One region of the Streptococcus sp. 27098_8_113 genome, then DNA from elsewhere that is predicted to be linked to it. Evidence: riboswitches for the same ligand, from Rfam matches in the RefSeq annotation. Region 1 holds a riboswitch; the other holds the start of a gene.
The links. A riboswitch is a leader RNA that binds a small molecule or an ion and turns the genes downstream of it on or off. The one in region 1 is predicted to bind preQ1.
Positions count from the first base shown of each region.

Region 2: another riboswitch for preQ1. It lies ahead of O3644_RS01535 (QueT transporter family protein); the one in region 1 lies ahead of O3644_RS09610 (nucleoside hydrolase).

Region 1 is NZ_JAPVZU010000020.1:13,738-26,244, reverse strand. Features, by position in the region: partial or broken gene whiA (DNA-binding protein WhiA) at 1-386, opposite strand, end outside; gene O3644_RS09625 (YvcK family protein) at 383-1,360, opposite strand; gene rapZ (RNase adapter RapZ) at 1,357-2,247, opposite strand; gene O3644_RS09615 (RidA family protein) at 2,315-2,698, opposite strand; PreQ1 riboswitch class I at 2,832-2,876, shown strand; gene O3644_RS09610 (nucleoside hydrolase) at 2,998-3,975, shown strand; gene O3644_RS09605 (LytS/YhcK type 5TM receptor domain-containing protein) at 3,980-4,546, shown strand; gene O3644_RS09600 (aspartate carbamoyltransferase catalytic subunit) at 4,694-5,611, opposite strand; gene O3644_RS09595 (uracil-xanthine permease family protein) at 5,668-6,948, opposite strand; gene pyrR (bifunctional pyr operon transcriptional regulator/uracil phosphoribosyltransferase PyrR) at 6,945-7,472, opposite strand; gene O3644_RS09585 (Pr6Pr family membrane protein) at 7,759-8,385, opposite strand; gene O3644_RS09580 (zinc ribbon domain-containing protein YjdM) at 8,394-8,732, opposite strand; gene O3644_RS09575 (ECF transporter S component) at 8,940-9,464, shown strand; gene O3644_RS09570 (transcription repressor NadR) at 9,503-10,015, shown strand; gene O3644_RS09565 (PLP-dependent aminotransferase family protein) at 10,154-11,437, shown strand; gene O3644_RS09560 (ABC transporter ATP-binding protein) at 11,480-12,507, opposite strand, start outside.
Region 2 is NZ_JAPVZU010000002.1:36,285-48,791, forward strand. Features, by position in the region: gene O3644_RS01510 (hypothetical protein) at 232-1,137, shown strand; gene O3644_RS01515 (hypothetical protein) at 1,134-2,213, shown strand; gene O3644_RS01520 (MarR family winged helix-turn-helix transcriptional regulator) at 2,560-3,009, shown strand; gene O3644_RS01525 (B3/4 domain-containing protein) at 3,018-3,725, shown strand; gene O3644_RS01530 (GtrA family protein) at 3,790-4,230, opposite strand; PreQ1 riboswitch class II at 4,259-4,381, shown strand; gene O3644_RS01535 (QueT transporter family protein) at 4,379-4,894, shown strand; gene ligA (NAD-dependent DNA ligase LigA) at 4,996-6,954, shown strand; gene O3644_RS01545 (diacylglycerol kinase family lipid kinase) at 6,963-7,922, shown strand; gene pulA (type I pullulanase) at 7,937-10,234, shown strand; gene O3644_RS01555 (LTA synthase family protein) at 10,370-12,507, opposite strand, start outside.

The DNA of each region.
Region 1 (12,507 bases):
AAGGCTCCCCGTAGGTAGGCTCGACTGGCTTCGTCATCAGTCAAAATAGCCTGGTCAATCCCTGCCTCAATACCAAAAAAAGAGTCAGCCAAGTGCAGGTCAGAAAGGATTTCTTCCACTTTCTGATCCAGAAATACTGTATAAACGCGATTCTTGCGCAGATTAGTCTTCTGATGATGGCGGATTTCTGACTTGACCTGATAAAGGTCCGACAGCAGCTCATAGAGATGGCGAGCAATCTTAGCATTTTCTGTTGAAATGGATAAGGTGAGGCCGGTCGAAGAAATTCCCAAACTACCAGCCATCTTGATAATGGCAGCCAACTCGTTTTTGTCTTTTACAGATAAGCTTAAAAGCTCTTCTTTTACTTTTACTGTAAAGCTCATTTGCGCACCTGTATAATCTGCATCAATTCATCCACAAGTAACTCTCCGTCATGGAAAGCTCCGCCATTTTCCAATCGAAGGAAATTCGATGAAATGACACGCGGAACTTGCTCTTGCAGCCCTCGAAAATTATGCTCAACCTGAACCAGATATTCATCAAATTTATTGCTGTTCATATACTCACGCGGAACTGGCTCGATATTGACCAAGACAGTATCAATGAACTTTTTACCCAAATGACGATGCAGTACTTGAACGTGGTCGCTATCTGAAAAGTGCTCGGTTTCGCCGCGCTGGGTCATAATGTTGCAGACATAGGCTACTTCTGCCTTAGTATCTAAAATAGCTTGGCCGATTTCTTCGATTACGAGGTTTGGCAAGATGGAGGTAAAGAGAGAACCCGGTCCCAGCACCACCATATCGCTATCTAAAATGCTCTGGACCACCTTTCTACTAGCAACAGGCTTTTCATCATCATAGGTATTGGTCACATAGACCCGCTCAATCATACCAGCCTTACTGGCTAAATTACTCTCACCGACAACTTCCGTTCCATCAGTAAACACAGCATGCAGAGTCAGTGGAGTGTCGCTTGAAGGGTAGATTTTACCTGTTGTATGGAAAAACTTGGTTAGAAGCTGCATGGCATTATAGGTCGAACCCTGCATTTCGGAAATGCCTGCAATAATCAGATTCCCAAGGGGATGACCTGCTAGAACGCCGTCTCCTTTGGCAAAGCGATACTGGAAGACCTTCTCATAAAACTTTGGCATGTCAGACATGGCGACCAAAACATTTCGCAAGTCACCCGGCGGCGTCAGCTGCTGGATGTTCTTACGCAGCTCACCAGAACTGCCGCCATCATCTGCTACTGTGACAATGGCTGTGATCTCCACATCCTTTTTCCGCAGGCTGTTTAAAATGACTGAAATTCCTGTACCGCCGCCGATAACTGTAATTCTCGGTTTTCTCATGAGCGGTTCACCGTTTCCTTCCGGCGATTTTTGTCGCGATGACTGGCATTAACTGGCCAGTTTTTCGCTAAATCATCCGCCAAACGCTGTGCAAAGGCCACACTACGGTGCTGTCCACCTGTACAGCCAACTGCAATAGTCAGTACAGACTTTCCTTCCTTTTGATAGCCGGGCAAAATCGGCACAATCAGGCCCAGCAAATGCTGGTAAAACTCTTCTGACTCCGCATGGTTCATGACATAGTCAAAGACATCCTTGTCCAAGCCTGTCTGATTGCGCAGCTCAGGTTTATAGTAGGGATTTGGCAGGAAACGCACATCAAAAACCAAGTCCGCATCCAGAGGTAAACCATATTTAAAACCGAAACTCATAACCTCGATGCGGAAACTGTGCAGATCAGCCTGGTTTGAAAATTGTTCAGAGATGGTCTTTCTGAGCTCCCGTGGTGTCAGTTCCGTCGTATCTACAACATTTTGACTGAGATTTTTCAGAGGAGCTAAAAGTTCGCGCTCCAGTTTAATACCATCTAAAATTCGCCCGTCGGCGGCCAAGGGATGACTGCGTCTAGTTTCCTTATAGCGAGCCACCAACTCCTTGTCGGCCGCATCCAAAAATAGAATTTTAAAATCAATTTCCGTGCTTCTTTCTAGCTCATCCAGAATATCCTGAATCTCCAAAAAGAAGGAGCGACTCCTCATATCAACAACCAGAGCCAACTTATCATTGTCCTTTGTTCCTTCGACCAACTGCAAAAACTTTGGTACTAGGGTCGGCGGCATGTTATCAATGGTAAAATAACCCAAATCCTCAAAAGACTGGATAGCGACAGTCTTTCCGGCACCGCTCATTCCTGTCACAATCACTAATTGAATCTTGTGTTCAGCCATTCTTTCTCCCTTCGTCTAACATTTTATTTCTAAAAAAGGACGGGAAACTTCTCCCGGTCCCAATCATTTATTCTACGATCTCAGCAATGACTTCGATTTCGATTTTTACATCACGAGGCAAGCGAGCCACTTCTACTGCCGAACGAGCTGGAAACTCGCTTTTAAAGGCCGTTTTGTAGACCTCATTAAATGGCACAAAATCATTGATATCACTTAGGAAACAGGTTGCCTTGATCACATGGTCAAAATCTGTTCCAGCTGCTTCCAAAATAGCTCCTACATTTTTTAAAACTTGCTGGGTCTGCTCTTCAATCGTTGCACCTACAATTTCTCCTGTCTCTGGTGACAAAGGAATCTGACCACTTGCAAATAAAAGGTTGCCAACGATTTTTCCTTGAACATATGGTCCGATTGCTGCTGGTGCTTTATCTGTTTGTACTATTTTTGCCATTGTATTCTCCTCATTTCTTTTATTTTACTTATTATATCATAAAGTCAAAAGACTGACTATTCTTGTCCTCCTTCCCATTGACTTTTAGGAGATTTTTCTTTATGATAGTAAATGCATAATTCAAAACACTTGTTTTGGACTGGTTCGCAAACTTCCCAGTATAAAAAACTAAGTACCCTTATATTCTAAAGTAATGTAATTGCGCATAGTTTTTTCTGGTGTCCTGCCACTTTGGCAGAACTAACTGAGAGGTTGAGACGGAGGTTTCAGCCTTATTTTATTTCTCAAAAGGAGGACCTATGAAAAGAAAAGTTATTATTGACTGCGATCCCGGCATAGACGACAGCCTAGCCCTGCTCTATGCCCTGCAACACCCTGACTTAGAGGTCGTTGCTTTGACCATAGTTGCTGGAAATGTCCCAGTAGAACTTGGTCTTGAAAATGCCTTTAAAATCCTAGAAAGGCTGAATCGGCTAGATATTCCAGTCTATGCAGGAGCCTACAAGCCCTTGGTTCGTGACTTCGTCTCCGCTCAGGACACCCACGGCATGGATGGATTGGGGGAAAGCGGGATAACAAGAAGCAGCTCCACCCAAGCCCAGCCACAAGCAGCTTATGACTTTCTGGCTGACTATTTCCAGAAAAATAGTGACGCTTCCATCATTGCACTGGGGCCTTTGACCAATATTGCTTTGGCTCTTAGGAAAAATCCTAACCTTGGGCAACATCTAGACCGATTTGTCACCATGGGCGGCAGCTACAAATCGCACGGCAACTGTTCACCCGTAGCGGAGTACAACTACTGGTGCGATCCGCATGCAGCCCAAGAAACCTACGAAAAACTTGGAAAGAAGATCGAAATGGTCGGTCTAGATGTCACGCGAAAGATTGTCTTGACGCCTAATCTCTTGAAATATATGCGTTTTATCAATCCTGAAGTCGCTGACTTTATCGGAAAAATCACTCGTTTTTACTGGGATTTTCATTGGGAGTATGAACATATCATCGGCTGTGTCATCAACGATCCCTTGGCCGTTGCCCATTTCCTGCATGAAGACCTTTGCCAAGGCTTTAACTCCTTCGTCGATCTTGCAACGGAAGGCATTGCCATGGGACAAACGCTGGTTGATGCCTATCATTTTTATGGTAAGGAAGCCAATGCTAAGGTGCTGACCCAAGTAAACAGCCACCTCTTCTTTCAGGATTTTCTCTCCGTGATACTCAACACGTCAAAGGAAATCATCTGCCAAGATCTAGAAACTTTAAATTTAGGATAAAATTATGAAAAAAACAACACCATTTACCATCACATTTACAGCTATCTGCATCGCTCTAAACTATATCGGAGCTAACATTGCCCTTTTTCTAAAACTTCCTGTTTATTTGGATACTTTTGGAACGATATTGGCTAGCCTCATTTTAGGACCTATTGTGGGAGTAGGAACTGCGGTTGCCAGTGCTCTTATTAGCGCTTTTACAACGGACATTTCTGCTATTTATTTCTCTCCAGTAGCCATTCTTTTGGCTCTGCTCGTCTCAGTCTTTTTCACTGCTGATTCAAAACCAAGACTAAATCTTCTCTGGAGAACAGTTCTAGTCTCTCTGCCAGCAACTGCTTTGGCCTCTCTGATTACTGTGATAGTCTTCAAAGGAATTACCCCAAGCGGCTCTAGTATTATCGTTCAGGGCTTACATGGATTCGGCCTAGATCTGGTCACCAGCACCATCATCGTCCAAGCGCTAACCGACTATGCAGACCGCCTCATCGTTATTGGGGTCAGCCTCGTCTTCATCCCACAACTCAAAAAAGTCATCCCAAGAATCTTTGCAAAATCCAGCAATGCATAAATCAAAAGAACTACTCAGAAAACATGATTTCGAGTAGTTCTTTTGATTTTAACATTTGTTTTTTTATAAGTTTTTAAGGTTAAGTTTAAAAAAGGAGTAGGCAGACTCTTCTTGAGTCCAAGCCTACTCACAAGCTACATTCTGAGATTAATTGCGTCCCTTGAGAACAGCCTCAATGATTGCCATTCTGACAAAGACGCCATTTGTCATTTGCTCTACAATTCGAGATTTTGGAGCTTCAACCAAATGGTCTGCAATTTCAACATCGCGATTGACAGGCGCTGGGTGCATCAGGATCGCAGTGTCCTTCATACGATCATAGCGCTCTTGCGTCAAACCGTGGAGTTTATGATAATTCTCCTTAGAGAAAATGGAGTTGTAGTCATGGCGCTCATGCTGCACGCGCAGGAACATCATGACATCCACTTGGTCAATCACTTCGTCAATCGTTACGAATTTACCATAGTCAGCAAATTCCGCACTTCTCCACTCATCTGGACCAGCAAAGAAGAGCTCCGCGCCAAGACGTTTCAAGATTTGCATATTAGACTTGGCTACACGAGAGTGATCAAGGTCACCAGCGATGGCTACTTTCAAACCATCAAAATGTCCGAATTCTTGGTAAATTGTCATCAAGTCAAGCAAACTTTGGCTCGGGTGCTGACCAGAACCATCACCACCATTTACGATAGAAGTTGTAATCGTTGGGCTTTCGATCAATTCTTTATAGTAATCGACCTCAGGGTGACGGATGACACAGACATCTACACCGAGAGCTGACATAGTCAAAATCGTGTCGTACAAGGTTTCTCCCTTGTTGACTGAGCTTGTCTTGACATCAAAGTCAAGCAGGTCGCATCCAAGTTTTAATTCTGCTACTTCAAAAGCCTTGTGAGTCCGAGTTGAAGATTCAAAGAAGAGGTTTGCAACGATATGCTGCTCATCATAATGAACCTTTGCGCCGTTTTTAAATTCAATCCCGCGCTTGATCAGGGCCATTACTTCTTCGTTCGTAAGGTGTTCCATAGATACAAGATTTTTAAGTGCGATTTGATTTGATGACATGATGTTATACTCCTTTTTTATTAAAAACTTTGGACAAATGTAGCAATCTCGTCAGCCTAATTTTTAGGTTCTGGCAGGATGAGGTAGAGGGCAATTCCGAGAACAGTTGACAAGGCAACTCCTGAAACTTGCAGACCTGATAGTTGCAGGGTCAGACCACCGATACCAGATACCAGAACGACACTGGCAATCAGCAGGTTTTTTTTGTTGTCAAAATTGGTTTGGGCTTCAATCAGAATTTTCAAACCGCTGGAAGCAATTACCCCGAAGAGGGCGATGGAAATGCCACCCAAAACTGGACTTGGAATTGATTGGAGCAGGGCAGACACTTTCCCAACAAAACTCATGACAATAGCCAATACAGCAGCACCAGCAATCACATAAACGCTGTAGATTTTATTGAGCGCCATAACCCCGATATTTTCACCGTAGCTGGTTACTGGCGGAGCACCAAAGATACCTGCGATGACCTGAGCTAGACCATCCCCAGCCAAAGTCTTATCCAAACCAGGCTCTTTAAAGAAATCCTTGCCTGTCAAGCTATTCAGAACCATTACATGCCCAAAGTGCTCTGTCATCGTTACAAAGGCGATCGGTGCCATTGTTAGAATTGCACTTGGATATAATTTAAAATCATAATCTATAAACGGAAGATTCATCGGCGGAACGTGGAACCAAGAAGCTTTTGTCACGTTGGCAAAAGAGATAATCTCCTGACCTGTCACCGCTCCGACAATCAGAGCGAAGATATAGCCAACAATCAAGCCCAGCAGAACTGGAATAATACCAACGATTTTCTTACCGTAGATGTTAAAGAGAATAACACAGAGAAGGGTTACCATCCCGATAGCAAAGTAGGTGATGTCGTAGACCTTCTGGTCTCCAACGGTCTTATACATCACATCGCCAACGGCTGTGCCCGCCAGACTCAGACCAATCACCATGATGATAGGCCCTACCACTACTGGTGGCAAAATCTTATCAATCCAGGCGTTCCCTGCGAATTTCACGATGAGGGCCACGATGAAGTAGACCAAACCACCCGTGATAGCACCTTGCGCAACCGCAGCAATCCCATCTGTCTTCATTAAGATTTGCATGGCAGCGATATAAGCAAAGCTGGAACCCATATAAGCAGGGATTTTGTACTTGGTCACTGTCAAGTGAGCCAGCGTTCCCAAACCACTTGAAAACAGGGCTACTGCTGGGTCAATTCCCACCAGAATCGGAACCAACACTGTCGCCCCAAACATGGCGAATAAATGCTGGAATGAAAGTCCTAAGAGTAATCCAGGTTTTGGCATATCATGGACATCGTATTTAACTTCTTGACTCATCTTGTCTCCTCCTCTACAATCAGAACTCGGTCCTGACCATCTTTTTCAGTCATTTCAACAATAATCTCTTCAAGGTGGCTCGTTGGAATATTTTTGCCAACATAGTCTGCCCGAATCGGCAACTCACGGTGCCCGCGGTCCACTAGAACAGCGAGGCTGACGCGTGATGGCCGCCCATTGCTGACAAGATTATCAATGGCTGCGCGGATAGTCCGGCCTGTATAGAGCACATCGTCAACGATAATCACTTCGCGATCAGTAATGTCAACTGGAATCACTGTCGTGTCTTCCTTGACCTTGATATCGTCTCGGAAGGGCTTTGTATCCACTTCGCAAACTGGAATCTCAATTTTCTCAAGCTGAGCCAGTCGTTGCTGAATGCGTTTGGCAATGAAGACACCTCTGGTCTTAATGCCTGCCAAAACGATTTGGCTTAAATCCTTGTTGCGCTCGATGATTTCATAGGTGATTCGCGTGATGGCACGATTCATGGTGATCTCATCGACAACTTCCTTTGTCTTCATCTAAACCTCCTAAAAACATTAAAAAAGCCTCCTTTTGCAAGGAGACCTCAGAAAATAGAGATAGGCTGAAACAAGACGCACTTGTCACACTCCACCCATCATTTTTACTTTGCTCCTTGCCTATCTCTCTGGATAGAATTAAAGGACTATTTAATTGTTTATAACTATACCACAATTTCAATTCCATTTCAAGAAAAAAATGAACTTTTTTCACGATAAATTGCTAATCCATTTCAACAAAATAAAAAACAGAGAACATCTGTTTTCTATTTCCTACTATAATACTCTAAGCTTTCTTCTTTGAAAATGAAATAGATTTGATTCCGTAAAAAATAAAACCAAAGACCAGATAGGCCACAAAGATAATCAAGCACATCTTGATAACATAAGGCCAACCGTGCTTATAGACATTAAGGAAAAAGTAGGGAAAGGGTTTATCCTTGGCATTGGGAATATCAATTTTCAAGAAAAAGCCGTTAATAAGGGCAAAAATCATGTAAATCAGCGGAACACTTGTCCAAGAAATGGGATCAAACCAACGATACTGCCGAGTTTTATCAAATACAAGAGTATCAAAGAAAAACATGAGAGGCACAATATAATGGCAAAGGAAATTTTCCAGCCGATAAAAATCGGTCGCAATCGGAGCTAGGAGCAGGTGATAGACCACGCAGGTAATCATGATACACATGGTCACGCCGCCCTTCACGCGCAACAGCTTGGAACTCTCCCAGTTATTGTCCGTCCACATTCTAAAAATGAGATAGGCGGTGAATAATAGAACCAGAAGATTAGACAAGACCGTGTAGTACATTAGCATTCCCACGCCAAGTTTAGCAATTTCCAGATAGACTCCTACAAAGGCCAAAACCAGAAGAAGAAGGCGATAAGCAAGAATTACTTTTTTATTCATAGCGCTTCTCAGATTTTCTTGACAAATTCTGACTTGAGCTTCATAGCACCAAATCCGTCAATCTTACAGTCAATATTGTGGTCGCCTTCGACGATGCGGATATTTTTCACGCGCGTTCCTTGTTTGAGATCCTTAGGAGCACCCTTGACTTTCAAGTCCTTGATTAAGGTAACTGTATCACCATCGGCCAACTGGTTGCCGTTCGCATCAATAGCCACTGGACCAGCTTCTCCTGCTGCAACTTCTGCAGGATCCCATTCATAGGCACATTCTGGACAAACCAAGAGGACACCATCTTCATAAACGTATTCTGAGTTACATTTTGGGCAATTTGGTAAATTATTCATTAAATCATTTCTCCTTATAAGTGGACAGACATTCAGAAAAAAATAAGAACCGAATGACAGCCATATTTTACCGTCTTATTATACGATATTTTATCTTATTTGACAAATGGACAAAGAAAATCACTTGTTTTTAAAAAACTTTCTTGACTTTTATGACAAAACAATGTACTATTCTAGTGTATATACAGTAACTAAAAGGAGTTTATTATGAAACCAACATCCAAAAATCAGTTTATGACACTGACCGCTTTCTTGACTGCCCTAGCCATCGTTATTCCGCTGGTTATGCCGATTAAGATTGTCATTCCGCCTGCTTCCTTCACTTTAGCCAGCCACGTTGCAATCTTTCTGGCTATGTTCATCTCACCACTCATGACAGTGATTGTCGTTCTCGGCTCTACCATCGGATTTTTCATGTCCGGTCTTCCTTTCATCATCACCCTGAGAGCCCTGTCTCACCTACTCTTCGGTACTATCGGAGCTCTTTACCTGCAAAAGCATCCTGGCATATTGGACAATCAGAAAACGACCTGGATCTTTAATTTCGTGCTGGCCCTGATTCATGCCTTTGGTGAGGTAGTGGTCTGCATTCTCTTTTATACGACAACAGCCTATCCGGCAAATGCCTTCTATATCCTCTTCGGTTTAGTTGGATTTGGTACAATCGTTCATAGCATGGTGGACTTTGTCATTGCCAAATTTGTCTATCAGGCTCTGAAAAAGATTCGCTAAACCTTGAATCTTCTAGAGATTTGATTTACAATGAAGATATGACAAAAAAACGAAGAAATGATGTATTAGAGCTTTTAAAAGAAGCTCGGCAACCTTTAAACGGACAATTTTTGGCGGAACAATTTCATGTCACTCGCCAGATTATCGTTCAGGATATTGCCCTGCTGCGGGCTGATGGTGCTCCGATTATCAGTACCAATAGGGGCTATCTCTATAAAGAAAGCAATGAACCCGCTCATTTTCACCGCCTTTTTAAACTCAAGCATAAGGCCGACGATATCGAAGCCGAACTTTTGGCTATCGTTGATAATGGCGGACGGGTGCAAAATATCATGATTGAGCATCCTGTCTATGGGGAAATCCAGACCTATTTGAAATTGACCTGCCGTCGCGATGTGCAGCAATTTTTAGAACAAGTCTCAGAGAGCGATTTTCGTGCTTTATCCGAGCTAACAAATGGAGTCCACTACCATCTAATCGAAGCGGACTCTCAGCAGGACCTAGACTATATCGAGGAAGCCTTAGCTACACTGGGCTTTCTGCAAGAATAAGCACGAGGCAAATATTCTAGATTGAACCAGTTTTGAAGGAAAGTCAAGGCTGGTTTTTATATTTTGAATGAACAAGAAACTTTGTCAACTTCCTAGAAATAAGGTAGAATAAGAGAAAGAAATCTGTAGGGGGACAGAATGGCAGCAAAAACAAAATACCAAGTCATCATGGATAAAATTATTAGGGACATTGAAAAGGGAAGGCTTAGTACGGGGCAAAAGATACCCTCCGTCCGCAAGCTGGCAGACCGCTACAGTTGCAGCAAGGACACTGCCCAGAAGGCTCTGATTGAGCTTCGTTATCAGAAGTACATCTATGCCGTGCCTAAGAGCGGCTACTATGTCTTGGAAAATGACCAAAATAAAAAGGAAGATATCGAGTTAGCTGTGACAGACGACCGCCATCAAGCCTACGAAGACTTTCGTATTTGTGTCAATGAAACGCTGATCGGTCGAGAAAACTATCTTTTTAACTACTACTCCCAGCAAGAAGGACTAGAGGAGCTGCGACAGTCGGTCCAGCGCTTACTCTTGGATTCCGCAGTCTACACTTCTGCAGATAATCTGATTCTGACTTCCGGTACCCAACAAGCCCTCTACATTCTCTCTCAGATCGACTTTCCTAATAGCAAAGAGACCATTCTGGTGGAGCAGCCCACCTACCATCGGATCAACGACTTACTGCTAAACCAGAAACTACCTTATGAGACCATTGATCGTAAACCAACTGGGATTGACCTAAACGAGTTAGAGAGGATTTTTCAAACAGGACAAATCAAGTTTTTCTATACGATTCCCCGTTTCCACTATCCACTAGGACATTCCTACAGCCGTCAGGAAAAGGAAGAAATCCTTGCCCTTGCTGAGCGTTATGATGTCTATATCGTTGAAGACGACTATCTGGCCGACTTTGATAGTAAGCGAGAACTGCCTTTTTACTATCTAGATGACAGCCAGCATGTTCTCTATATCAAGTCTTTTTCCACCAGCCTTTTTCCCGCCCTGCGCATCACTGCCTTGGCTCTGCCACCTCAGATTCGAGAAACCTTCCTCTCCTATAAAATAGCGGTTGACTACGACAGTAACCTCATCATGCAAAAAGCTCTCTCCCTCTATATTGACAATCTGATGTTTGAAAAGAATCGTCTGGCATTATTGAACCAACTGGAAGCAGAAAAAAATAAGGCACAATCCCTCTTGGACGACCTTCATTTCCCTCTACCCCACCAGTTAACAACCGATGGCGTGATTTTTGACCTCCAATCCCTCCCCTCAGTCAGTTCCCTCAAACATAGCAGGCTTCCGCTGGACTTTTTTGAAAGTAGCTACATTGAGACCTGCCCCTACCACTATGCTAAGCTACGGTTTGATGATTTAAAGGAAAATCTGGAAAAATTGAAAGACTATCTAAAAAAGTTGTAGGCTTATTGTCCTACAACTTTTGTTTGAATTTCTCCTTGTTTATCAGGCATCCATCATCCCAGCCTGCAGCTGATACATTTTCTTGTAGGTCCCATTTTGTGCCAGAAGCTCTTCGTGGCTACCAGACTCAATAATGCGCCCTTTATCTAAAACGTAGATGCAATTGGCATCCTGAATCGTAGACAGCCGATGGGCGATGGCAATAGTGGTTCGACCCTGCCGCATTTTCCGGAGGGAATGCTGGATCAGCTCCTCAGTTTCTGAATCGATATTGGCAGTGGCTTCGTCCAAAATCAAGATTTTAGGCTTGGTTGCGATGGTTCTGGCAAAGGCCAAAAGCTGTCGTTGGCCACTAGAGAAGGTGGAGCCACGCTCAGTAACCGGACTATCATATCCCTGAGCTAGATGGCTGATAAAGTCATGGGCATCGACAAAGCGAGCTGCTTCTTCGACCTCTGCTTGCGATAGATTTTCCTGATACATGCGGATATTGGAGGCAATGGTGCCGTGGTAGAGAAAGGGATCCTGCAAGACAAGACCGATATTGCGGCGTAACTCTGCTTGACTATAGTCTCTGATGTCTCTGCCATCGATAAGAATCTTCCCTATCTCAAATTCATAAAAACGCAGGAAAAGGTTAATAATGGAGGATTTGCCCGAACCCGTTGACCCGACAAAGGCAATCGTCTCACCTTGCTTGACACTAAAAGAAATATCCTTTAGAATCTCTCTCTTTCCGTCATAGGAAAAGCTCACATGCTGAAAGTCAATATTTCCTGCCTGAATCTCAGGTCCCTCTTCTGCTTGTTCAGGCTCAAAGTCTCGACGATCCATGAGTTCAAAAACACGCTCCGCAGCCACCATCGATGTCTGAAGAACAGAGTAATTTTGCATGACATCAATCAAGGGATTGAAAAGCTGATTGACATACTGGATAAAAGCATACATGACACCAGCAGTCACTCCAGCCACCTGCCAACTCAAGCCAAAATAAGTCAAAATAAGGGCATAAGCTAAGATTTTCAGCAAGGACATAGCTGGACGCAGAAAGAGACTGTTCACATTCAGAT
Region 2 (12,507 bases), on a different contig from region 1:
TCCTTTTATGGTATAATGGGAGAGGGAGTGCTTCTCATCTTAGATGAGTTTATGGAGTCTAAAATCAATCAGTCTGAGATTTCAACAATTTAGTTGGGATAGGGAGTTGATTTGGAGTTAAGAAATAGGAGGTAGCTAATAGTGCAAAAACATGTATTTAAGAATCGGAAAGTCATTGGGTTACTCCTTCTTCTTTTTCTAGTCGTAACGGGCTCTTGTTTCTTTCTTCTCTTGAAGCAAAGTCAGAAACCCAAGGAGCTAGAGTATAGAATGGGAACTGCCAGGGAAAAATCAGATTTTCAACTATTTGGAGATAAGAAGCAATATGTCCTTGCATCTACAAACAAAGGGAGTTTCTTTGTCAGTAAAACATATGCGATCACAGATGAATACAAGACTTTTATAGTAGAGAAAGAAGGAGAGATACATGAAATCCCTCACCTTCAGATGGAGGGAGAGTATTGGAACTTGATTTTGTATAATTTAGACGAGGAGGGCTTGCCTGAACGAAAGATTGACCTTTTTCAGGCAGTGCGAAACTACAATCCGAAAGGCGTTCCTACAAGACTGATTGGCTCGTATTACGTTGAGGACACTCACTACTTTGGGTTAAAAATTGTAGATTTAACGGATGAAGAGAATCGAAGTTACAAAACAGTCTATCTCAATTTGGAGACGGAAGAAGTGGTGAATCTTCCAAAAGACACAAAGTTTGGAATGGATGATGATATAAAAAATACTGCAAGTATAACAAATTATTCTAAAGTTTTAAGTTCTCTAGGTTATCTTCGTCCTGCGAATGAGATAGCTACAACTAAGCTTGAAGGAAGCATCCCAGATCCTAACATCAATCTCTATAGTCTATATCCAGACCTAGAAGATAAACTCATCAATCAGAATTGGTCACTTTATGTTCGTCCAGATAAGGTTACACCGGATGAGTGGTTTGACACCCTTCTTCATTGGTTCGCACCCAAGGGGGAAGACATCCTAACTGTTTATGGACGTAATGATGATGGGAAAGCCTCAGATGTTCAGATTCATAACAGCCAAGAGGCGAATGCCTGGTTGGAGAAACATCCAGATCTTCAGAAGAAAATAATAAGGAATGTAGAACAGAAGGGGGGAGAGAAATGAAGAAAGTACTACTAATAGTCGGATCTGTCCTGTTGGCTGTTCTGCTTCTATGGGGCTATCATAGTTATCAACAATCAGAGCGGGCCAAGCAAGAACGCCAAAAATATGAAAATATGGATTACTATACAGGAAAATGGGAAATTGATTCTTATGAATTTTTAGAAGATGGCAGGGGAGTGGCCGTGCATTGGAAGTCGCTGAATCCAGAAGAAGACAGGTTGTTTGCCAAATACAATCCAGAGGTGGCTGAGAATTTTTTAGGCGTTCATGGGGCCTCCAATCAACGCTATATTGTTCGTGATTATTTCCATAATTCTACCTATAGAGGGACACAAAAATTACCAAAAGAGGATCCCGAAGTTTATTATGCTATGTCCATTTATCGAATAGGTGATCGAAAATTGGAAGGGAGTCAACTCGATATTTATAAACTTGTAGAAGACTATAACCCTGATTATATACCCGAAAAAACTGGTGGTATTATCGAAAAGGATGGTAAGGATTATATACCGTTACAAGTATACAAACGAGGATGGGAGCTATCACAAAAAAAACAATTATGGCTGAATTTAGAAATCAAGCAAATTGAATGGGAAGATACAAAAATACAACAGTTTCCTAAATCGCCGTCGGTAGATTTAGGTCCTTTAAAAGAGAGACTGAAAGAGATGACGACGAATTTGTTAACATCTACAGCGTATGATTTGTGGAATCAAAATAAATTGTCTTTTCGTCAAGATGTATTGAAGGGAAGTGTTTTGGAGACAGCTGCGCCTAAAGTTTATCAATTATTAAGTAAGCAAGATTCACAGTTTTATCTCTTAATTGATTCTAAGATATATAACGATGAGATTTATGGAGATGTCCCACAGTTTCTCGATTTGTATCAGCTTTTTGTCCCAGCTAATACAAACCTTTACGAAGGGTTGACGATTCCAGCCGAACTTAGCAAGGATGATCAAGAACATTCAGTCAATACCAAAGAAGAATTTGACTTGTATTACGATATTGCCAGAGACCGCGAACTGAACAAACAACGCCGAATATTAGTTGAAAAAGGAGAACTAGGAGGATAAGAAGGAGCTTGCTTTGGCTGTAGCTTCCGAACAGATAGTACCGGATCTACCCGAGATTAAAACATATTCCAAACGATTTGCCTTCTCTTTTACTTATATAATCTGGATAAGATAGCTACTGAATACGGTCTTATCCCATTTATCATTTATCCTAGCGTAATGATTCAAAAGTGAGGCTAAGACTTTTTCCTAGCCTCTTTTTTGATGGTCTGGATAAGGGAAAGGCGGAAGAGTTCTGTGCGGGGGTTTAGTTCTATATAGAATTTTTCTAAGATAAGTATTTCTGAATAATTTTTTATTGCATTTGCAATAAAAATCTGTTATACTATCTTCAGAAGGAGGAGGTATGTCAATTTTACGTGAGATTGGAATCATTGCTCGGGCCTTGGATTCCATCGCTAATATTGAGTTTCGTGACATAGATTTGGCGCGGGGGCAGTATCTCTATCTGGTGCGGATTGCGGAGAATCCTGGGATTATCCAGGAGGAGCTGTCAGACTTGCTCAAGGTAGATCGCTCGACGGTGGCTCGTTCAGTCAAGAAGCTTGAAAGCAAAGGATTAGTGGAACAGCGACAAGCTGCCAATAACCGCAAGAACAAGGAATGGTTCGTCACTGAAAAGGGTGCGGCTCTCTATCCTTTCATCCTGGCGGAAAACGAATATTCGGAGCAGGTTGCGTTGGAAAAATTTTCAGAAACTGAGCGGAAAGAGTTAGAAAAGTTGCTAGTTCGCGTCCGAGAGAATATTACCAAGGACTGGGAGCTGGTCAAAAAAGGTCAGAAAAGAAATTATTGAGGTAGAACATGAAAATTGCAGTTGAAAATGAATTTTGGGCTTTGTTTCCAGAAGCGCAGATTAGTGTCTTAGTGGTCAAGGGGCTGGATAATAAAGTGGATGAAAGTAAGGATCCTTATTTTAAATCCCTGCTGGATAAGGGCGCAAAGCGAGCAGCAGACTTTATTCCAGATGAGAATTTCACTCAAAATGATGTCATTCAGGAGTGGCGGCAGGCTTTCAGCAAATTCAAGACCAAAAAAGGAGCGCGTTCCTCTATCGAAGCCCTACTCAAGCGGGTTAGTCAAGGACGGGAATTTAACCCCATCAATCCTTTAGTAGATATTTATAATAGTGTTTCCCTCTCTTATGCGGTTCCATGTGGCGGTGAAGATTTGGACAAGATTGTCGGTGGCCTTTATCTGGGTAAGGCCAAGGGTGGCGAAGCCTTTTTCCCACTGGGATCTGAGACTGATGCACCAGCTTTACCGGAAGAAATCATCTACTATGATGATGAGGGAGCGGTCTGCCGTTGCCTTAACTGGCGAGAAGCGCAGCGGACCATGCTGACAGAGGAGACCAAGGAGGCTATCTTGGTTATCGAGGCTATCAATGGAGAGCAGGCAGCGCGTGCCAAATCAGCTATGACGGAACTCCAGACTCTAATTGAGGACTATTTTGGTGTCAAAGGTGATATTACTCATCTGACAGCTGAGTATCCAAGTTTGGAAATATAAAATAAAATTGGACCAGAATTATCTGGTCCAGATTTGTTTTTATAGGAGAGTAAGCCGAGTCATCTTATTTTGCCTTGTTTTTAAAGACAAAAATCTTGCTGAAGACGTAGTTGAGAATGATAATCAGCACTTGAGCTATCAAGGTTTCAATGGTGTTGACCATCTTAATATCGTTGTGGACGAATTGACCGATAATCTGCGGGAAGCTAGTGACAAAGATAAAGGTTAGCAGTAAATTCAAGGCCATAGTAGCCAGGCGGGCTGTGAAAAATTTGACCAATCGCACTGGCCAGCCCTGTCTATTTTGCTTGAAAACGATAGTATCGTTGGTCACAAAGGCAAAGAGAATACCCAGAATATCACCAATAATCGTAGCCAGTAGTTCGTTTCCCGTCAGTTCATAGCAGAGCATCCGACTGACAACGGATACGACAGTGGTTGCCACACCAAAGAAGAGGTAGGATAGAACCTCATTGTCAAAGAATTTTTTAATCAAAGTTTTCATAAGCATAGTCTATCACATTTCTAGGATTTATGCTATACTAGTGAAGTTGTCGATTTTGGGGAGATAATTTTCCCGTTTGACGCAACCCTTGGCGCTTAACTTCTTTCGCCAAGCATATTACACGCGCTCATGCGCTAAAGGAGAAAACATGAAACAAGAAAACTTATCAGTCCGTGATTTGGTTCAGATTGCCATTGTTGCTGCCATTTATGTGGCCCTTACGATTACGCCCCCTTTAAATGCTATCAGCTACGGTGCTTACCAGTTCAGAATTTCTGAAATGATGAACTTTATGGCCTTTTATAATCGGAAATATATCATGGGAGTGACCATCGGCTGTATGATTGCCAATCTCTATAGCTTTGGAATTATTGACGTCTTTGTCGGCGGTTGGTCAACTTTAGTCTTCCTATCACTAGGTGTTTACCTCTTTAGTCGCTATAAGAATCAATACCTGATTAAAGATTTGATTCGTTTGGATCACTTCTATTTTGCGATTTTCTTTTCTATTTCGATGGTGACAATCGCTGCAGAGTTGTATTTCTTGCAGGGCTTGCCATTCTTCCTGACTTGGTTCACAACGGCTATTGGAGAATTTGCTTCTTTGATTGTTGGAGCTATCATTATTAACCAGATTGCTAAAAGGATTGATTTGACAAAATAAGACAGTAGAGAGCGGATTTCCGCTCTTTTTATGTCCTCTTTTTTAGTGAGAATTCGGAACAAATAGAGGAAGATTTTGTGTATTTGTGATAAAATAGAAGTATGAAAGAAAGAATGTCAGAATTAGTCAAATTGCTCAATCGATACGCTCATGAGTATTATACGGCAGATAGGCCAAGTGTATCAGACAGCGAGTATGACAGACTCTATCGTGAGTTAGTGGAGTTAGAAGAAAAGTACCTAACTGATATCCTACCTGATAGCCCAACGCATCGGGTGGGTGGGAAGATTTTAGAAGGATTTGAAAAATATCCACACCAGTATCCTCTCTTTAGTTTGCAGGATGCTTTTTCACGTGAAGAATTACTAGCCTTTGACCAGCGGATTCGCAAGGAATTTCCTCAGGTTTCCTATATTTGTGAGCTCAAGATTGATGGACTTTCTATTTCCCTGACCTATGAAAAGGGAATCTTGGTAGCAGGGGCGACTCGGGGAGATGGCTCTGTTGGAGAAAACATCACTGAGAATCTCAAGCGAGTCAAGGATATTCCACTGACTTTGAAAGAGCCGCTGGACATTACGGTACGCGGAGAGTGCTACATGCCCAAGGCTTCCTTTGATGCGGTTAATCAGCTGCGGCAGGAGAATGGCGAGCCTGAGTTTGCCAATCCCCGCAATGCGGCAGCAGGAACCTTGCGGCAGTTGGACACAGCAGTTGTGGCCAAGCGTAATCTAGCAACCTTCCTTTACCAAGAAGCCAGTCCGACTGAGGCCGGCAGCCAAGAAGCAGTTTTGAACAAGCTAGCTTCTTTGGACTTCTCAGTTAATCCGATTCATTTTCTAGCGGATTCGATTGATGCCGTTTGGGAGTTTATCGAAAAGATTGCCAAAGAGCGGGACAGTCTGCCTTATGAGATCGACGGTATTGTCATCAAGGTCAATGACCTGGCGGTGCAAGAAGAACTTGGCTTTACGGTCAAGGCACCTAAGTGGGCCATCGCTTATAAGTTTCCAGCTGAGGAAAAGGAAGCCCAGCTTCTGTCTGTTGACTGGACAGTCGGCCGGACGGGAGTTGTGACTCCAACGGCGAACTTGACGCCAGTTCAGCTAGCGGGGACGACTGTTAGCCGAGCAACCTTGCACAATGTAGACTATATTGCAGAGAAGGATATTCGTCAGAAAGACACCGTTATCGTCTATAAAGCGGGGGATATTATTCCTGCTGTTTTGCGCGTGGTGGAGTCCAAGCGGGTCTCAGAAGAGGCTTTGGAAATACCAAGTCACTGTCCGAGCTGTGAGAGTGAGCTGGTGCATTTCGAGGACGAAGTGGCTCTGCGTTGTATCAACCCTCTCTGTCCAGCTCAGATCAAGGAAGGCTTGATCCACTTTGCCAGTCGGGATGCGATGAACATCACGGGTCTTGGTCCAGCAGTGGTCGAGAAGGTCTTTGATAAGGCCTTGGTCAAGGATGTGGCTGGAATTTATCGACTTTCTGTAGAAGATTTGCTGACCTTGGACGGCTTTAAGGAAAAATCAGCGAATAAATTGTATACTGCCATTCAAGCTTCCAAGGAAAACTCAGCAGAGAAATTGCTCTTTGGTCTGGGAATCCGTCACGTGGGAAGCAAGGCTAGCCGGATTTTGATGGAGAAATTCCACGATATGATCAAGTTGTCACAGGCCAGTCAAGAGGAAATATCTTCCATTGACAGCCTAGGGACAGTTATCGCTCAGAGTCTACATTCTTACTTTGAGCAAGAAGGTAGTCAGCTTCTCTTGCGGGAATTGCAAGAAGCTGGCGTCAACCTAGACTATCTAGGGGAGAAAGTGGCAGCTGATGCCGCTCTCGCTGGTAAAACAGTCGTATTGACCGGAAAATTACAAAAATTAACACGGAATCAAGCTAAAGAAAAATTGCTGAGCTTGGGTGCAAATGTCGCTGGAAGTGTGTCTAAAAAGACAGATTTGGTGGTGGCAGGTAGCGATGCAGGCAGCAAATTAACCAAAGCTCAAGAACTTGGGATCGAGATTCGAGACGAGGACTGGCTAGATAGCTTGTGAGGCTGAGTATGGAAAATAAAATAAAAAAAGCAAGATTAATTTATAACCCAACTTCTGGGCAGGAAATTATCAAAAAAAATATTGCCGAAGTCTTGGATGTCTTGGAGGATGTGGGATATGAAACCAGTGCCTACCAGACGACTCCAGAGCCTTTCTCTGCTCAGCGAGAAGCTGAAAGAGCAGCAAGAGCAGGTTTTGATTTAGTTATAGCAGCTGGTGGAGATGGGACTATCAATGAAGTAGTGAACGGGGTTGCAGGCTTAGATGTGCGCCCCAAGCTGGCTTTCATCCCAACTGGTACGACCAATGATTATGCGCGTGCCTTGAAAATTCCCATGGGAGATCCGGTGGCTGCGGCTCGAATTATCGAAAAAAACCAGACGATTCAGATGGATATCGGCCGGGCTTATGGCAGCAAATACTTTATCAACATTGCGGCGGCAGGTACACTGACAGAGCTGACTTATAGTGTCCCTAGTGAAGTCAAGACCCGTCTAGGCTATCTGGCTTATGTAGCTGAAGGGGCTAAAATGCTGCCACGCTCCAAATCCCGTAAGGTACGGATTGAGCATGACCATGGTGTTTTTGAGGGCAAGATTTCGCTTATCTTTGCAGCCTTGACTAATTCTATCGGAGGCTTTGAAAAACTAGCGCCAGATACCAAACTGGACGATGGAAATTTCACCTTGATTCTTGTAAAAACGGCTAAGTTGTTTGATATGCTTAGTCTCATCATACAGGCAATTAATGGTGGTCAACACGTGACGGATGCCAATGTTGAATATCTGAAAACCAGCAAATTGAAGCTAGAAGTATTGGATAAAAAGGCACCCTTTATGTTGAATCTGGACGGTGAGTACGGAGGAGATACACCAGTAGAATTGGAAGTTTTGCACAATCATCTGGAGTTTTTCGCCAATATAGATGAAATCGATGAGAGCGCTCTTTCCTTAGAAAAATTAGAATGAAGAGATAAATGAAAATGCTAGACTATAAAGTCATTGTCCATTACCACAATCCTAAGGGAGATTACTTTTCTTATGATTTGTGGCAGTGGCAGACAGATCAGTGGGGAAAAGAAGCACCTTTTTCTAAACTAGATTATTTTGGTATCCAGGGAGAACTATCTTTTAAAAGTTGGGAGCCTCTTAGTCAGGCTCATGTGATTGTCAAGCGTTCAGACTGGTCCAGCCAATCTTGCGACTACCACATTGATTTATTGCCAGTTCATTTGCCCACAGAGGTTTGGTTGATTGAAGGAGATCATCAGGTTTACTATTCCTTGCAAGCGGCGACGACGAGCCACCAATATTCGCGGCGACGTCCTCATAATTTCGATGTGGCCATGCGGTCGGATTATTTTGATGAATGCTGGGGCTACCAAGGCTGGCTTGGGCATCGTCTGCAGGGGCAGGTAAATGAGTTTAAAGTTTGGGCTCCGACAGCCAAAAAAGTTGAATTGCTAGTCTATGAAACTTCTGATAATCAAGCAGCCGTTTATAAAGAATTCCCTATGGAAAAGGGCGAGATTTACTCGCACGATCATGCTAAAAATACAATCGGAGTTTGGTCAGTAGAAGTGCCAGAAGATTTAGCTGGCAAGGCCTACCAGTATCATGTTCATTTTGAAAACCAGCATTTTTTGACGCGAGATCCTTATACAATTGCCACCAGTCCAGATGGCAAGCGCTCAGCTATTGTTACCGAACAGGACAAGACTGTTGCTGGTTTTAAGGTATGTCAAGGCAAGGAGGCAACTTGGCGTTTAGATAATCCGAATCAGGCGGTCATCTATGAGATGCATATCCGAGATATTAGCAAATCGCCTAGTTCAGGTGTCGCAGAACATTTGCGAGGGACTTTTTTAGGTGCTTGTCAAAGCGGCACTAGAAATAGTCAGGGAGATCAGACTACTTTTGATTACATTCGCAATCTAGGTATCAATGTCGTGCAGCTCCAGCCGGTTTCTGACCGACACAAGGACTATGACGAAAATGGCCAAGTTACTTATAACTGGGGCTATGATCCACAGAACTACAATGCACCAGAAACCAGTTTTTCTTCTAATCCGGATGATCCAGGTCAGGCCATCCGAGATTTGAAAACCATGATTCAGGCTTACCACGATGCAGGGATTTCTGTGACCTTGGATGTGGTTTACAATCATATTTATTCGACCTTTGACTCCGCCTTTCAGTCAACAGTTCCCGATTATTACTACCGGATGAATCCCAACGGTTCTTTCCAAAATGGTACCGGAGTCGGCAGCGAGACGGCCAGTGAGCATGAAATGTTCCGCAAATTCATGATTGATTCACTTCGCTACTGGGTAGAAGAATTCAATGTGGATGGCTTCCGTTTTGATCTGATGGGAATCCATGATGTCACCACCATGAATATCATCCGAGAAGAAATGGATAAAATTGATCCACGGATTTTGCTTTATGGTGAAGGTTGGGATATGGGAACAGGCCTGATGCCAGAGGACAAGGCTAAGAAGGACAATGCTTATCAACTGCCACGGATTGGCTTTTTCAATGATACCCAGCGTGATGCGATAAAGGGAGCTGAAGTCTACGGTGGTCTGAAAGCTGGTTATGTGAGCGGACAAGCGACGGAGGATATCATAGCCAAAGCCATTTTGGGTAGTAGTGAGTTGGGCTCCTATTTGACACCAAGCCAAGTTCTTAATTATGTGGAGGCGCATGATAATTTCAATCTGCATGACTTGCTGGTTGACTTGCACCCAGAAGATGATGAGGTCACTCGGACCAAAAGAATTGAGCTGGCAACAGCTATGAACTTGCTTATGCAGGGTATGGCATTTATGGAATTGGGCCAAGAATTTTCCCGCACAAAATTAGTAGGAACAGGCGAAGAGGGCCAAGTCCTGCCTAGCGATCGTGACAGGGCAATGAATAGCTACAATGCTCCCGATGCTGTCAATCAAGTGAATTGGGAATTGATCAGCCAACATAAGGAGAGTATTGACTATATCAAGCAAATTATTCACTTAAAGACAAGTCAGAAGGAATTTTCTTATCAAACCTATGAAGAGATTTACAAACATGTCTTTGTAAGAGAAGCCTTTGCTGGCAGTGGTATCGTCATTTTTGAGATTAAAGATGAAAAACATTATGAAATCATTTTTAATGCAAGTGGACTGCCCTATTACCTTGAGAATGCGGATCATCTACGTTTATTGGTCGGAAATAGTCGTCATAAGAGACCCTTCTATGTGGAGAATCTGACCGCTTCCGTTTTTGAAGTGATTGCATAGTATGAATAAAAATAAGAAAAGATTGAAGACAGGCTTTGCAGCTTAAGTCTTCAATCTTTTTTTGTGCTTCAAAAATAAAAAAACTCTCCCTCAACATTTTTCAATGTTTTAGGAAGAGTTGAGTAGCCTCATAGATTAGGGACTGACACTTGAACTGGAGGAGCTAGAAGAGCTGGAGGACTCTCCGCTAGTTCCCTCTTCGCTGCTAGTACTAGAGTGAAATTGTTCTGGGTGAAGTGCTCGATAACTTGGTGAATTAAAGAGATCCACAGAGGATACACCGCCACGTTTGGAATAAAGGCTAGTCGATTGATCACCTTTTTCTTTCTCAATGGCCTTGAGGGCTTTCAAAGAGTTGATGTAGTTGTAATCATCAGGATTGACTTTTCCTAGGTTATTGCCCGTATAAAAGCGGAATAGGTCCCCTGTCTGAATAGCATCGCTCATTTTCAGCTGTGTATTTGCGGCTGTTCGGATAGCTTCTAGTTCAGCCGTTGTTGACTCGTCTGGCAGAGTGATCTCCTCACCAGTTTGTGTGTTGTAAATGCGGCCGCTATAACTTGTGTATTTTGGTGTTACAAAGTTATTGGTTGAGCGGAAGGCCACGATTTGCTGGTGCTGAGGTGAGAGGAGGTCTTGCCCGACTTGGAGGTAATTTTTGGAGTCAATCCCCAATAAATGCTCCAAGGTTGGCAGCATATCGATTTGTCCGCCAAAGGTATCGATGATTTTTCCCTTTTCCATTCCAGGTATCACGACCATGTATGGCACTCTCTGCAACATGGCGTTGTCATAACTAGACCAAGTCTCAGAATTTTTATTGATCAAAGGTGCCAGAGCTGGATTACGAGAATTAGAAATTCCATAGTGGTCACCGTAAAGGACGATGATTGAATTTTCATAGAGTCCAGATTCTTTCAGGTAGTCAAAGAAGGCTTTGACAGCGGAGTCGAGGTAGTTTGCTGTTGCAAAATAGCCATTAATGGTTTCGTCTTTGGTATCTGCCAGTGGGAAACCAATCTCATCGCCAATCAGACTGGTCGTATAAGGATAGTGATTAGAGACGGTGATGTATTTGGCATAGAAAGGCTGCTGCAAATGTTCCAGATACTTGATGGAATCTTTGAACATAATTTTATCGTTCAAGCCATACTGGAAGGAGTTGGTCTCGTCTTGCTTGGTAAAGTAAGACGCATCGAAGAAATAATTATAACCCCATTGCTTGTAGGCAGTGTTGCGGTTCCAGAAACTACCTGTATTTCCATGGAAAACAGCAGATGTGTAGTCTCCATTTTTTGATAAGATAAAAGGTGCTGCTTGTTGGGTATTAGTACCGCCATAGTTTACCATGAAGGAGCCTTGGTTGAGACCAAAGAGACCTGTTTCAATCATGGTCTCAGCATCGGAAGTCTTCCCAGCCTTGACCTGGTTAAAGATGTTTGAAAAGGCTAAAGTTGAGTTGGAGTGGTAAAGGGAGTTAAGGAAAGGCGTAACTTCATATTCCTTGCCCTCCATCTGCAGTTTATAATCAATCAGAAACTGCTGGAAGCTTTCTAGATGGACATAGATAACATTGCGACCTTTGGCAATGCCGTAGTATTCAGAGTTTGGCTCGGCATAGTGAGTTTGGATATATTGTTGAACGGGTTCTAGATCCTTGGCAGAGGCTTTGGAACGCTCTTTATTAGCAGCATAGGTTTGATTAGCACTGTAGCCGAGAAAGGCAGGAAGACCAAGAGCGCGAACGACATAGTAATTTGAAAATCCGCGTGTCAGGAGCTCAGGACGATCAATTTCTGCTAGGAAAAGATTGGCCGAAAAGAGCATCGCTGATAGGGACGTTACAGCAAAGCTGGCGCGGAAATTAAACCTACGATGATCCAAGCGGATATATTTTTTATAAAAAAGCCAGCCTAGAATTGGGAAATCAATGATATAGATAGCATCCCAAGGGCGGAAGAGCTCCATGGCTGCTGCCCCGAGGCCTGCAGACACCTTGCTGGAAGCCAACATAGTATTGACTGTCACAAAGTCGGTAAACTCACGGTAGTAGATGGAGTTTGAGACCAACCAGACAAAGAGCATGATGTAGATAGCCGTGCTGACACAATAAAAAAGCTTAGTCGGCTTGATATAAAGAGCAAGTCCAATCAGTAAAAGGCCGATGGGGAAAGGGTTAATCAGAGCCAGAAAAATCTGATAGGCTCCTTGAATATCTAAATTAAAATCAACAGTATAAGCCCACATGGTTTTTAACCAATAAATCGTGAGCA